One region of the Pseudoalteromonas sp. KS88 genome, then DNA from elsewhere that is predicted to be linked to it. Evidence: predicted binding sites of a transcription regulator. Region 1 holds the regulator's gene; the other holds the start of a gene.
The links. Region 1 encodes ArgR, which controls arginine synthesis, uptake and breakdown. Its sites were predicted from a motif close to ANTGAATANNTATTCANT; they were not measured.

Region 1 (8,020 bases):
TCTAACTTACGCCGTGGTACACCAACAGCAAATGCTGAATTTGGTAATGCTGCAAGTGTTCTTGTTGGTGACTTTATCTACACTCGTTCTTTTCAACTCATGGTTGGTATTGGCAAAATGCAAGTAATGCAAATACTTGCTGATGCAACAAATGTCATTGCTGAAGGCGAAGTCCTACAGTTAATGAACTGCAATGACCCTGACACGACTGAAGACAGCTATATGCAGGTTATCTACTCAAAAACAGCGAAGCTATTTGAAGCAGCGACCGGACTTGCAGCAGTTATTACTGAACAAGACGAAGCCACGCTAAAAGCACTTAACCTTTATGGCATGCATTTAGGCACCGCATTTCAATTAGTAGATGATGTACTTGATTACAATGCCGATGCCGAACAGTTAGGCAAAAATATTGGGGATGATCTCGCAGAAGGTAAACCTACCCTGCCTTTAATTTATGCAATGCAACAGGGTAATGCTGAGCAGGTTCAGTTAATCCGCGACGCTATAGAGCACAGTAACGGAATGGATCACTTAGAAGCAATTCTATGCGCTCTGCGTGAAACAAATGCGCTTGAGTTTACAATGAATAAAGCAGACGAAGAAGCAGATAAAGCCATTTCTTGTTTATCTGTGTTAGCTGATTCGCCTTACAAAGAAGCCTTAGTTAGCCTAGCCCGTATTGCTGTTGATCGTAGTCACTAAAATTAACGATTTGATTTCGAGCATAAAAAAGCCTGCAATTGCAGGCTTTTTTATTATCGCCAACTGCTTGGCGATAATGGCAAGATTATGCGTTGATGAAATCAACACCTTCTTGAATGTCTTTTTTCAGTGTGTCTAACATGTCGTTTTTAGCTTGTTGCTCAAACGCACTTAGCTCACCGTAAGAAAGGATTTCTTCTACGCCATTTTTACCTAAACGTACTGGGTGAGCAAAGTATTCTGCATCACCATCTTCAACAGCTACGTATGCATAATCTACCACGTCTTCACCTTGTAGGCCTTTTACTAAAGACATACAAAAACGTGCTGCTGCTGCACCCATTGATAATGTAGCTGAGCCACCACCCGCTTTAGCATTTACTACTTCAGTACCCGCATTTTGGATACGTGGAGTCAGTGCCGCAACTTCTTCATCAGTGAAAGTAACACCTTCAACTTGAGAAAGTAATGGAAGAATTGTTGTGCCTGAGTGACCACCAATAACAGGTACTTTAACTGAAGCAACATCAACACCTTTAAGCTCAGCAATGAATGCTTCTGAACGAATTACGTCAAGTGTTGTAATACCGAAAACACGGTTAGCATCGTAAGTACCCGCTTTTTTGAATACTTCAGCAACAATTGGCACTGTACCATTTACTGGGTTAGTGATAATGCCTACTAATGCTTTAGGACAGTTAGCAACAATGCCTTCGGCTAATGTTTTAATGATACCAGCATTTACGTTGAATAAATCAGCACGGTCCATACCTGGCTTACGTGGCATACCAGCTGGAATAAGTACAATGTCACAACCAGTTAATGCTTGGTCTAGCGCATCAGCACCAAAACCAGCTACTTTAACATCAGTCGGGATGTGAGAAAGGTCAACAGCAACACCAGGAACAACTGGGGCAACATCATAAAGTGATAACTCAGAACCTGCTGGTAAACCTGTTTTTAGTAATAAAGACAACGCTTGACCGATACCGCCTGCAGCACCTAATACAGCAACTTTCATTGGAATTCTCCGTAATTTAAGGTAGAAAATATTTGTGGCACTAAGATAAAGAAATTAACGCCTAAAGACAAATTTATCCTGCTTATTTTGCATATAATTTCGACCATAGTTGTAAATAACTTGAGCAAGGGATAATAAATCAATCTCAAGCAGCTATTTATGCCTTTTATTCAGTAATAAAAACAACTACTGCATAAGTATGCATTTTTGTGTAGAATTTAGAGCATCAAATAACAAAGCAGACAACAACATGCAACCACAAGATAAACAAGAAGCGCTAGTTAAAGCTTTTAAATCACTTTTAAAAGAAGAAAATTTTGGGTCCCAAGGTGAAATTGTTGACGCATTAAAAGACCAAGGTTTTGATAACATAAGCCAAAGTAAAGTGTCACGCATGTTAAGTAAATTTGGCGCCGTACGAACTCGTAACGCTAAACAAGAGATGGTTTATTGCTTACCAGCTGAGATGGGCGTGCCGACAGCAAAAAGTCCACTTCGTCAATTAGTCATTGATATCATGCATAATGAAATGATGATTATCATTCGTACAAGCCCAGGTGCTGCGCAATTAATTGCCCGCTTATTAGACTCATTAGGTAAAGCTGATGGCGTGTTAGGAACGATTGCAGGTGACGACACCATCTTTATAGCACCAGCCAAAATATCTGAAATTGACGTAACATTGGAACGCGTGCGAATCTTATTTGATACTGTATAACTAACCCAAACTTCAGGTTAAGTTATAACTGCTTTAAAAAATTAATCGATGGGGCAAAAAATGCGGATCCCATGTCCGCTTGGGTAAAATCAAGCCAGTGGTCATAACATTCCCCTTGCCCCAAACGACTTTGCAGCACTTTCTCAAATACACTTCCCTTTGCAGCACAGTGTATTGCTAACACTCCCTGCTCGTAAACATCCCCATATGGCATACTTTGATTAAGCAATAATGGATGCCCTTGTTCATCTTTGAGCTCTGTTCGTACAGCATGGCTAGTTTGAACCTCTGGGTTCAATGGCGTATTATCGAGGCGGGTCCGCCCCATTATTTGCTCTTGTTCATGTAATGATAAATGCTGCCAAACAGTTAAATCATGCTTATATCGTTGCACATGTATGTAGCTTCCCTGATCTTCAAAGTGATTTGTTTTATCAACTAATGCAGTGGCCCGCTTTTGCCTTCCATGGGGTGTGTCACCACCGAGTATAAAACCATTAAAATCACGGCCATCTAAAAATCTAAAATTACGAACTTGCTCAACTAACTCAACATCGGGTGAAAATAACTTTAGAATCTGTAACGCAAATAAGTGATTTACATCCTCTCTGTCTGAGCGGATCTGAACAAACAGATCAAATGGCTGCGCTGCCATAACATGATCATTGTGAGTAATATTAGGGAAGCTTTGTAATTGACTAGGAATAAACTCAGGGAGTATGTGGGGCCAGTATTGCGCGCCTACAGCTACAAAGCTTGAGAGCATTGACTCTGAAAACTGATCTGAAAACTCATCTTGAATAATGCTAACACGCTTTAGCTTTTTACGTAGTGACTCGTCATGACCATCAAATACATTAAAAAATAAATGCAAACCGTGTAAGTTTGCTTCAGCACAAATCCCTGATTGCGCTTGCGCCATGGTGGTTCCTTAACTCTCGGTTGTACACAGCATTACACTTTAATAACTAATCAGCGAAAAAATTTACCGTGTGTGGTTTTATTTTTATTGTTACCTGCTCATTTACATTAAATGGCTGGCTTAGCTCGGCAGCAACTTCTATCTCTTGACCACATAATGCCACCTTAAATACATTTGAAGAGCCAATGAAGCGCTGACTTAGTATGGTCACTGAATGGCTATCAGATTGTGAGACAGCAGATAAAACTAAATGATGTGGGCGAATATATAGTTGCCCTTCATCCAGTTTATGGTTATGTGCTTGCAAGGATTTAACCTGCCCATAACAGGTTGAATACTCTGTAGCTGAAATTGCTTTCGCATCTAAGTATATGCCCTGACCAAGAAACTCCGCAACTACCTTTGAGTTTGGCATACTAAAAAGCTGCTCTGGCGGGCCCTGTTGCGCAATTTTACCTTCGTGCATGATGGCCAAGCTATCTGAAAATGCAAACGCCTCTTCTTTTGAATGAGTTACAAATACTGCAGAGACTTGCTGATTTTTTATAATGCGGCGAATATCTGCGATTAACTCAAAGCGTACCTGCGTATCGATATTGGAAAATGGCTCATCGAGTAACAGTAAACTAGGCTTGTAAGCGAGTGCCCTAGCAATGGCTACGCGCTGCTGCTGCCCACCAGATAGTTGGTGAGGAAAACGTGTTGCACACCCAGCTAAATGAACTAGTTCTAGCATTTCAGTCACACGTTCTTTTTTTTGTATTTTGCTCATGTTCGTTAAGCCAAATGCGATATTATCAGCAACGGTTAAATGCGGAAATAACGCATAATCTTGAAACATCATGCCAATATTGCGATGCTCTGGTGCTAAAAATGATTGCTCATCCGACACTAACTTTGAGTCAATAAATACTTTTCCCTGCTTCGCTTCAATAATACCTGCAATCGCTTTTAGTGTGGTCGTTTTACCACAGCCACTAGCACCAAGCAGGCAAACAATCTCATCCTTTGCAACAGTTAAGTTTAAGTGTTTAATCACTGAAGTACCGTTATATTGGTACGATAAATTTTCTAAAACTAAACTACTCATCTAACTATGTTGCTCCATTGAGCGATTAACAAAATACAGCGGGATAAGCCCCACTAAAACAATCGAAAGCGCTGAAATTGATGCAAGCTCTAACTGCTCGTCACTGACATATTGAAACACATGCGTTGCGAGGGTTTCAAAATTAAAAGGCCGGAGTAACAATGCTGCTGGGAGCTCTTTCATACACTCGATAAATACCAGCAAACCAGCGGTTAGAATACCACGGCGCAGCAGAGGAATGTGCACCTTTCTTAACGTTTGTCCTTGGCTTTTTCCCATTGATTGGCTCGCCATATCTAACGAAGGACTAATACGCATAAAACTCGCTTCGATAGCCCCATGTGCTATGGCATAAAATCGTACAACATATGCAAAGGTTATCGCAAATAAAGTACCGCTTAGTAGTAAACCAGGGGAAACCCCAAATGGCTCCAGCCAAACATTAAGACGATCATCAAGCAGTGTTAAAGGTAATAGCACTGCAATAGCTAAAACTGTGCCGGGTAAAGCGTAGCCCGTACTGGCTAAGCGGCCTGGGAGCAATGGATATTGATGTTTAGCAATGCGTTGATAAAACACAACCAGCAAACTTAATACAATAGTGATAACACACACTATTGCAGCCACTTTAAAACTTTGCCAAGCATATAAGAAAAACGCATCATTCCATGCTTGATCAGCATACGCAAAAGCATAATTGAGCAGCACAGCTACAGGTAATATAAAGGCAAAAAATAACACGGCACAACAAAACAGTGTCGCTAGCCAAGCGTAAAACCCTTTTAGACTATACAGTGTTTCACTATTAACACCTGATTGGCGTTCATAAACAGCTTGCTCACGGCGACTGAAGCGCTCTAACATTAACGCTAAAAATAGCATTAATAACATAATACCGGATATTTTAGCAGCCGCTGTTAAGGAGTAATAGCCAAGCCATGTATCGTACACAGCCGTTGTAAGTGTACTCACCGCAAAGTAATTAACAGTGGCAAAGTCAGCCATTGTTTCCATACTAATTAACGCCAGTCCTGCAACGATAGCACCTCGTGCTAACGGCATACTGACACGGTAAAAGCTTTTTAACGGTGACAACCCCATAATTTGGCTAGCTTGTACTAACTTAAATGATTGCTCACGCAACGCGGTTTTAAAAATTAAATAGAGATATGGGTATAGCACAAGTGCAATCATAATAATCGCGCCGGGCAACGTTCGGATATCAAAGAACCAATAATCATTCGGGGATTGCCAACCAAACCAATCTCGAAGCGAGACTTGAATCGGCCCTGCATAATCAAATAAATCGGTATATACATAGGCAATTATATAGGTTGGCATAGCAAGGGGCAGCATTAACGCCCACTCAAATTGTTTTCTACCGGGAAAGTCACAATAAGCGGTGATCCAACCAAGCGGTAATGCGATTGCGCTACTAACAATACAGACACCCAGGATCAGCAATAAAGTATTGCGTACGTAATCCCACAACACGGTATCCCAAAGGTGGCTAAAAACATCGGAATCGCCTTGCAGCGATTCAAATAAAAGAAAGCATAGCGGAGTTACCAGAACTATACCGATAACCCACGCAAATAACTGCCATCGAGACAGTGAAAATTTTAAACTCATTAAAGGTCGAACTTCACCTCATCAATCAACTTAAGCGCTAACGGACGATATTTGCTAATTTCATCCAGCGGTAAACTGTCTTCCTTAAAGTTACCCCAAGATGCCACTAAACTTGATAATTCCACACCTGGTTTAACTGGATATTCCATATTGACCGAGGCATACATATTTTGCGCCTTATTGTCGGTCATAAACTCAATGAGTTTCAAGGCATTTTCTGGATTTTTAGCGTATTTGGTCATTACCACACCAGATACATTAATATGTGAGCCGCGATTATCTTGATTTGGGAAGTTTATATTTACAGCATCAGCCCATGTTTTTTGAGCTGGATCTTGAATCATCTTGCCAAAGTAATAACTATTGCCCAAAGCTAAGTCACATAATCCTTCTTTTACAGCTTTCACTTGTGCACGATCATTACCTTGGGGCTTGCGGGCTAAATTCGCTTTAACACCTTCAAGCCATTGCTTTGTTTGCGCTTCGCCATGATGCGCGATCATAGAAGCAACAAGGCCTAAGTTGTATGGATGCTTACCTGAACGAGTACACAGCTTTCCTTTATATTGTGGTAAGGCTAAATCTTCATAACTTAAATCAGCCAACTGCCCCACTCGTTCTTTAGAAGAATAAACATTTCGCACCCGCTTTGTTAATGCAATCCACTGGCCTTCATTATCACGAAACTTTGCAGGCACATTTTCATTAACCGTTTCACTGTTAATTGTTTGTGTTAAATTAAGTTCATCTAACTGAACTAAGTCACTAAAATTGGACGTTAAAACTAGATCTGCTCGACTGTGTTTACCTTCGCGCTTAACTCGTTCAATAAGCCCTTTTTTAGCGAAAACGACATTGGTTTCAATGCCCGTCTGCTTAGTAAAATCATCCAGAATAGGTTGGATCAGAAATGGCTGACGAAAAGAATAAATGTTTACAGCATCATCAGCCAAAGCAGGAGCTGCTACTGTAAGTCCAATCAAAACTGCTAATGTTTTTTTCATAAATCGTGCTCGCACAAATAGTAATTATTATCAATCAATAATACCTTTTCCCCACTTAAAGTGCACCTAAAATCTAGCTTGAGGGCATATACAGAAGTTGGTTGTGAGATATCTCTTACGTTGTTGACAGCTATTGAGTATAAAGATGACGAATTACGACTTAAAAAAAACCTAAACGACTGATTAATATTAATTAAAATAAATTTCAATACAAGCAACAAGGTTTTTAATGTTGTTTTTAGCCTATTTTGTTTGCATAAACTCTCTATACTTACTTCATCGGTTAAGCAGGCAGCTTTGGTGAGTTTGCAACAAGGAATGATTACTCAACGATCGTTACTAAAGGTTTAGTTGGAGAACTAGGATACACGGACAGACTCAGGAAGAGTAACACAAGGGATTGGTATAAAAGGACAGCATCATGATGATGCGAAATGGACTAACAACAGGGCTCTAAGGAGAGTTGTTATACAGGATGTAAAAAAAGCGGAAACATGGACAGGCCTTAAAGGCAACGCAAGGGAACTGTTTAGTTAAAGGATAGCGTCAGGACGATGCGTAAAGGACGGGTAATAGAGATTACCAAAATGGAGTATGGATACAATTGGATATAGGCCCGGATAGCCTAAATTGTGCAGAACGAATAAGTAACAGCGCAATAACATGGATTAGTAAAGTTTAGGAGTTGATTAAGTTCAATTGCAGGATGCAGAAAATTAGAAGATTCCGCAAGCGCGACTAGAGATAGTACGCGCTTTTCTTTTGTCTAAAATTCACTACTCAAAAAGCCTACCTTTTATCATTATCGATACAAGTTTTACTGCGGCCGCCCCTTATTTCTTTTACCTAATAAATACGCGTCACGGAACTTCATAAAGTGTTTTTCAAGCTTAGTCGCCGCGTCATTCTCACCAGCTAATGCCAACAC
Region 2 (8,020 bases), on a different contig from region 1:
TAAAAGCAGCTGAATTATAGGCTCTTTTGAGCACAGAGCAATACAATTTCATATTATAAAAAATCACTAAAAAACAGTTATTTAATTAGATTCTGAAAAGACGCGGGTTAATTCTTCTTTAGTGGCAGCATCGAGCTGTTTGTGGCAAGCGAAATAAAGTGCAGGTTGCGTAACTTGAAGCTTTAGCACCGCTTTTAAGTCATCTTTTATGCCGCTTCTACTGTGCTCGTATTCTACACGTTGTTCTGGCAGGATAACTAAGTCAATGCTGTTCTTTCGGCTACGGATAATGTTAAAAATATTGTCAAAACTATCGATCAACAAGAGGTTTTTGCCCACTTCAAAGCCCTGTGATAACAAGTAATGATGACTGTAATTGTCTTTGAGAACAGCAATACGGTATTGCTTTGCTTGTTCTAAATTATCTAGCGTAATAGCTTTAGAGTTTAATGAATAAAGATAAGTGTTTAAGTCTGACAGTTTAGCAATCCAAACGAGCTTGTCTTCTCGGCGTTTGGAGCGTGAAATAGAAAATATGCAGGTTTGCGGATCGCGAATCGCAGTATTATAAGCGGTACTCCAGCTGTGAACTGTAATGTTGTAGTCAAGCGAGGAGTTATCGAGCACTTTACGAACTCTTTCGTACACATGCCCGGTTAACTGGTTATTGTGGTCGAGGTATTGCGCTGGTGGGAAATTTTCAGTTACTACCGTTAGCTTAGCAAAACACAGTGAACTAAAAAAAACACATAATAAATAGATCCATTTATTCACTACTACCCCACTATGCTTAATTATTTCATCGTTATTTGTAGATGATTAATTAAATATAGCGTCTATTAACTGATAAGTGAATAGAAAACAGGCTATAAAGCCTGTTTTGATCTATATAAATTAGCGGTTCATTGCATTAATTAAAAATGCTGAGATTTTAGCACCTTCTCTCAGCGTTGTTTCTGAGCTTGATTGACCCACTAAAGAACTGTCAGTGAATGGTGCAATTTCCATCATATCAGCGCCTGTAATTGGGAACTCGTCTGCAAGCGCAGACAATATATCAAGTGCATGTTGTGGCGTTAACCCATTACCTTCTGGTGTGCCAGTAGCAGATGCAAACTCTTCATCCAATGCATCAATATCAAAGCTTACATAAAGCTCATCAACATTATCTGCTTTGAGTTGTGCTATTACTTCCTGAGCAACATCGTGTGCTCCACGCTCAATAATTTCGTGGGCCCAGTGTTGCTTAATTCCAAACGTTGACTCCCAGTGCTCTTTAGGTTTACCGCTTGAGCGAATACCAAACTGAACCAAGTTCTTTGGCGCAGGTAAAAACTCTAAAATATGCGTACACCACGAACCAAAACACAAATCAATGCCTAAACGCTCAACAAGTAAGTCCGTATGCGCATCAAAATGAATGATAGCAGTACGTTTACCTTGCTCACGTTTTGCCTTTAAGTACGCTTTAGTTAAAGGATAACTAATTGAGTGATCGCCACCAATGCCAAAAATACCTTTATCTGTAAACGTGGCATAAAAGCTATCACACACATCTTCTGTTATAGATAAAGGGCTAACATAGTAATCACTGTTAGGATTATCATACAACGCCTTTTGGCAATTACTGATGGTCGCTTCATTTAAATATTTATCGTGTAGTAAATGAGGAATTACGCGTACATCACCTAAATCAAATGATTTAGCCTGTGGTTGTTGGTCAATCAAGGTTGAACGTAAAAACAATGGTCCCCAATTTGCGCCGCGTAAAATACCACCACCACAGTCAGAGCTAATGCCAAGCATAACTGCTTTGTGTGGGCTATCAGCAAGTGTATCTAAAGAGTCACGCCATAATGGCTCAACGTTATCTTCTTGACCGTAAAGCTTATTACGTAACGCAGCTTTACGTTCTTTGGCTGTATTAACCGTAAAAACACCATCGCCAGGAGGGCATAAACAGTGTTCAACTTTACTTTTGAATGTTTGCCATTGTGTGCTCATTTCGATTCCTTAATTGTGTAATTTTGCTTAGTTATGCAAAAAAGCGTTGTTGCAAATAAGTTTAATAAAATTTTAATATCACGGATTTCTGCTGTTTAATGTTGTTAAACTAATCGCATTATCATACCGTGAAATATCAAAATTATATTTAATACCAATCACTTAAACATTATTACCATGCAACGCATAAATTCAAATAAAGTACATTAGGTGAGTGATATAGTGTCTGTTTAGACAAGTCAACCTTTGTACTATCGCAGTCATATTTCTAGGTGATTGAATATTCATAGAGAATGAATAAAAGTAGATATAGGCTGATTTTAAAAAAGATTTCACGTGTAAAAAGTGTTAAAGGCGTCTAGGGCCTGTTTATCTTTGAGGATTAACATTTGTTCAAGCTAGCGGCGATTTAATCGCGGCGCGAGGTTTGTAGCCTAGTGGGCTAAGTCAAAACCGAGCAAAGCTTGCGCGTCCTGCTCACGCCCCTTACAACTGTCCATGTAGGCAACAAAGAGTAAACCGCCCCTAGGCAGAACCCAAAGGGCAGCGCCTGTTTTGCATTGATGCTGCGTTATTGATTTTAACATTAGAATCATTATTACTTGCAATCAATGCCTTGCTTAAAACGCTTTTAATGCTAACTGAAACTTAAACCTAGGTATTGTTTGAATATAAACGGACATCCGTCCTGTACTTCGCTACTCTTAATCGTAATGATGATAGATTGACAACAATTCCTTATAAATTTAGCGTTGTTAAGCGTTAATTATAAAAAGTAATGATAAGGCAGCACCACTATGGAAAAGGTATTTCACCTAGGACTCACTCGCGATGATTTGCAAGGCGCAACTTTGGCAATTGTACCAGGCGATCCCGATCGCTCAGCTCGTATTTCTGAACATTTAGAAAACCCTCATTGCCTTGTTCGCACCCGAGAGTTCCATGCGTATTTAGGCACACTCAGTGGTCAATCAGTGGTTATTTGTTCAACAGGTATTGGTGGGCCATCTACCTCTATCGCTGTAGAAGAGCTTGCTCAACTTGGTATAACGACATTTTTAAGAATTGGTACTACAGGTGCAATTCAGCCTCATATTAATGAAGGCGATATTTTAATAAGCCAAGCATCTGTTCGTCTAGATGGCGCTAGCCAGCACTTTGCTCCACTTAACTACCCTGCTGTATCTGATTTTTTTGCTACGCAAGCTATGGTAACGGCATGTAATAATTTGGGCATTGATTTTCACATTGGTATCACCGCATCAAGCGATACGTTCTACCCAGGTCAAGAGCGTTACGACACCTATTCAGGCTACGTACCAAAAGCATTCCAAGGCAGTTGTGAAGAATGGCAGAAGCTCGGCGTAATGAATTATGAGATGGAATCTGCCACATTATTTACAATGTGTGCAGCATTAGGGCTTAAAGCGGCGTGCGTTGCGGGTGTGTTAGTAAACCGTACTCGTCAAGAAATACCAAACGTAGACCACGGCGAGATTGAGAGAAAATCGGTTGCCGTGGTACTTGAAGCTGCGAAAGTACTACTAAATTAATTAGTCGACTAACTCAATACTATACGCATTCATTGCTGGTAAGTTAGCATAGCTTGCCAGCACAGCCTCACTGACTTGCTGCTGATTTTCAACACCTTTGGTCTGTAATAACTCTATCTTTTGTATTGTTTGGGCATCCATGTGTAAACCAGCTAAATACAACTGACTAATTGCGCTTTGCAGTGGCGCAAGGCTTGGACTATAAGCGGCATTTTCAGCGTAACGACCATAAAAACTGCCCTGCTCAAACGTGGTAATTTTTACTGCGCTGAAATTTTTTGTATAAGGCACATACGCATTTAATGCAGCATCGATTAAGGTGCCACATACCCCATCTTGACCGACTACACTTTGTGTAATTGGAGCGGGGTTAAATAAGCTGTACTCATTGCCCAGATCAGTGGGCCCAAACGCAGCTGGTAATAGCTCATTAAGTTTATAATCTTGGTTTGGTAGCAAAATATCAAAGGTACTCGCATCTGCAAGTTCATTCATAAACTGACGACAATAACCGCAAGGCGCATCACTGATTGCTATTTTCACAATCGATTTAGCCCCATTAAGCCATGCATTATTAATCGCTGATTGCTCAGCATGCACCACTAAACTCAATGGTTGATTTGTAAACTCTACATTGGCGCCAAAATAAAAGTTTACCTGCTTATTCTCATCAAGGCCAAGTACAACTGCCCCGACAAAAAAGTGTGACACAGGTGCTACTGCAAACAAAGATGCTATTGGCAAACACGCTTTTAGCAACTGCTCTTGGGTAAGTGAATACTCATTACATAGATTATTTATATCGTCGGTAGTCAGCCTACCTCTTTGTAATTTTACTTGATTGAACAACGCATCGCGCTTTGGTTCATCAAATAGATGCGTTTGCCCTGTTATTGAATTTATAGGCGAAGAAGATGTTGATGGAATCATACACACATTTTACTTATCTAATGGCTTCACAGTGTAAAATGTTCAGTCGCTAATTACCAGATTGATTTTCAAGCCATGTCTTCGCACTTCTAAAACATTCAAAGTTTTCAGCAGTGATTTCAAACCGTTTCGCTTTTTGTAAAAACAAATCGTGCATAAATCCATCAAAGCTAACAACTCTTGCCACAGTGCAATGTTTTAACCAATTGGAAATAACAGGCATAATATTTAATAAATCGCTCGCAGGAAAATTATGCGTTACCTCAGATACATCAACAAGTAACTTGTTGCTCCCGTACATAGCAACATGTTGTTGCGCTATTTGATAAAAATTAATCACATCCTGTGCTGACGCAGTCCCTCGCAATGTCATCATAATTAATGATGTTGATGCATCAAATGTGATGCATGTTGAGATATTTGACATTTACGGCTCGGTCGAATTAAAACAGGTTAAGCTAAATAAGAAAAACTCTTATTCAACAAAAGGCGTGGTATTGTAGTTTTTTATTAGTTTTAGTCAAGAGATATCATACCAACAGGTCAGACCAGGGCTTTAAAACATAAAAAAGTACTAATTTTCTTAAGCGAAATTGAGAATATTCTGAGGTTTACCACGTCCTATACACTTTATAATGAACCCAACTTTATTAAGGATTGGTGTAAACGGTACTATTTTATGCGAAAAATTGTGTTTTTGTTTACCCTGTTGCTTTGCCTTTTCCCCGCAATTGCCACCCCACTAGATAAAAACGAGTTTGAGAAATTACGTAATGAAATTCGTGACAACTATGCACAGAGCCCTCATACCGCACTGGCGAGCTTAAAAGATCAATTATCCAGTGACGATTTTACGCCTGATCAGCGGTTAGTTTTACTTAATTACAAAGCCTGGTTTCAACTCGAGGCCAAACAGTTCTCAAACGCAATGAAAACACTTGTTACCTACAAGCATTTGGCAGAGAAATCGACTAAACAAGGCTTGATGTATGGTTACTACAATATTTTAGCGGGCGTATATATTAAGCTTGACCTTCATGCACTTGCTCTTGAGCACCTTGCAGAAGCATTAAAATATTCCGCGCTTTTAAACGACGATATTAAAAATCAAACACTGAGTAATATTGGAGAAGTTTACTTTGCACTAAACATGCTAGATGAAGCCGAGCAAACTTTTAGACGCTATATTGATTATTTAGATAAAGCAAACAAGCCGCTGGACACGGTTATTGCAACTGTGAACTTAGCCAAAACCTTAATTGCTAAACAGCAATACAGTGAAGCAAATACATTGCTCACCGATATTGTTAAAGTGATAGAGCTGCATCAGTTTCATTATTTATTAGCTGAATATTACTTACTTATGGCTCAGATCCAACATGCTGAACAACACTATTCCCTTGCCTTAACTTTGATTAATCAATCCTTAGCAATTTTTACTGAGCAAAACTTGATTATTGATCAACATAAAGCACGCTTTGAATTAGCAAAAATTTATGCGGCTATGGGTGATAATGAACGCGCTTCACTCGCGCTGTCACAGATCACCAATGATGATACGCGTAACGACGACTTATTGTTTATTGCAAACGTATACGAATTTGAGTCGCAACTCTTTGAGGCATCAGGGCTGAATAAGCTTGCTATCGCGTCATTTAAAAAACATAGTGCCGCTGAAAAAGAACTAATCAAACGCCAAGCAGATGTAAATCTTGCCAAAGCACTCGCCGAAGCAGAAACAAATGAAAAAGAAATGCAAATAGCCGAACTCACGCGCGAAAAACAATTAAAAACACAAAGAGCAACTGCCTTCAAAAATTTAGCTCTGAGTGTGGCAATATCACTATTGATTATTTGTATTGGGTCTATTTTTGCGATCTCCAACATCCTCAAACGTAAACAGCACTTAAGCAATACCTTAATTAAATTAGAAAAAACGCAAACAAATTTAATTGAAGCACAAAAAATAGCTTCGCTAACGGTGCTTGTGTCAGGCATGGCGCATCAACTTAATACACCAATTGGTACAGCCACCACCGCAATTACCTACATTGCAGAAAATCTACAACAACTCGAGCATAAATTTAAAAGTAAAACTTTGAGCGCCACCGACTTTCATCAATTCATAGTAAATGCTGTTGAAGCCCAACAATTAGTCATCAACAATATTAGCCGGGTTGCAGATATGATTGAACAATTTAAAGCGCTTAATGTTGCTAATTCAACTGATAAACCAATGAAGTCATTTGAGCTCAAGCAGTTCATAAATAAGCGGCTTGAAACATTGAAAGACTACTTCATTATTGAAATTGGTTACCAAGTTACGGGAGACGAGGTAACAGTCACGTCATCACCTTCAGTTATTGGTGACGTGCTTAAAACATTACTCATTAACGCATATGAACACGGTTTCAAAAACGTCGACAACGCACTTATTGCAGTACATATTAAGCAGGAGCGCTATAGCGTTATTATCACGTTTACAGACAATGGCAGTGGGATTGATAATTCAATAATACATGACATTTTCACGCCATTTTATTCCTCTAACTTAGGGGGAAACCACCTAGGTCTTGGCTTGAATGTCGTATTTAATGCAGTTAAATATCAATTATTTGGAAATATAAGCGCCGTCCCCTGTCAGTACGGCGCATGTTTTAGAATAGACCTACCTATTGATGCCCAATTGTCTGCAAAAGAGCACACAAAAGCTCATCAAAGTCTGTACTAATTAGCCAGTATTACGCATGCCTGCGGCAATGCCCGTCATGGTAATCATTAAAGCATTATCAATGTCTTTAGAGCCTCCTTCTTCGGCTTCACGAGAACGCTTTAAAAGTTCAACTTGCAGAACATTAAGTGGGTCCGTGTAAGGGTTACGAAGGCCAATTGATTCTTTAATCCAAGGCTGCCCTGCAAGCAGAGTGTGCTGAGGACTGAGCGATTGAACCAGCACTATCGCCTCTTTAAGTTCGTTACGTAACTGCGTGCCTAACGGCTTATATTGAGCTTCAACAAGCGCATCGTCGTAATGAGCACTGAGCCAACTATCAGCTTTACTAAACACCATTTCGAGCATCTCTAAGCGTGCTCTAAAAAACGGCCACTGCTGACTCATTTCATTGAGTGTATCAACACCATACTTTTCAAGTGCCGCTTGCAAACCTGTTAATGCACCAAGCCATGCAGGCAACATTAAACGATTTTGGCTCCATGCAAAAATCCATGGAATGGCGCGTAAGCTTTCAACACCACCGTTTGGATTACGTTTAGCAGGGCGCGAGCCAAGAGGTAGCTTACCCAATTCTTGCTCTGGTGTTGCCATTCTAAAGTAAGGAACAAAGTTTTCATCAAAGCGCACCACATTACGATAATGCTCACATGATTTTTCACTGATCAGCGCCATCACATCACGCCATATATCTTTTGGCTCTGGAGGCGGTAATAAGTTACTTTCAAGCACAGCGCCTGCATAAATATTGAGACTTTCAAGCGCAACATTAGGTAAGCCAAATTTAAAGCGGATCATTTCT

Region 2: a site for ArgR is predicted at 2,027-2,044, ahead of C7Y70_RS02500 (arginase family protein). Genes of this name have one in related genera too.

Annotation. Positions count from the first base shown of each region.
Region 1 is NZ_PYHV01000009.1:104,546-112,565, forward strand. Features, by position in the region: gene ispB (octaprenyl diphosphate synthase) at 1-705, shown strand, start outside; gene mdh (malate dehydrogenase) at 791-1,726, opposite strand; gene argR (transcriptional regulator ArgR) at 1,977-2,444, shown strand; gene C7Y70_RS06205 (Dyp-type peroxidase) at 2,467-3,366, opposite strand; gene C7Y70_RS06210 (ABC transporter ATP-binding protein) at 3,413-4,456, opposite strand; gene C7Y70_RS06215 (iron ABC transporter permease) at 4,457-6,088, opposite strand; gene C7Y70_RS06220 (Fe(3+) ABC transporter substrate-binding protein) at 6,088-7,092, opposite strand; gene C7Y70_RS06225 (tRNA-uridine aminocarboxypropyltransferase) at 7,910-8,020, opposite strand, start outside.
Region 2 is NZ_PYHV01000005.1:20,831-28,850, reverse strand. Features, by position in the region: gene C7Y70_RS02505 (transporter substrate-binding domain-containing protein) at 82-774, opposite strand; gene C7Y70_RS02500 (arginase family protein) at 895-2,004, opposite strand; gene udp (uridine phosphorylase) at 2,802-3,557, shown strand; gene cdd (cytidine deaminase) at 3,558-4,487, opposite strand; gene C7Y70_RS02485 (hypothetical protein) at 4,537-4,914, opposite strand; gene C7Y70_RS02480 (ATP-binding protein) at 5,167-7,218, shown strand; gene ppc (phosphoenolpyruvate carboxylase) at 7,219-8,020, opposite strand, start outside.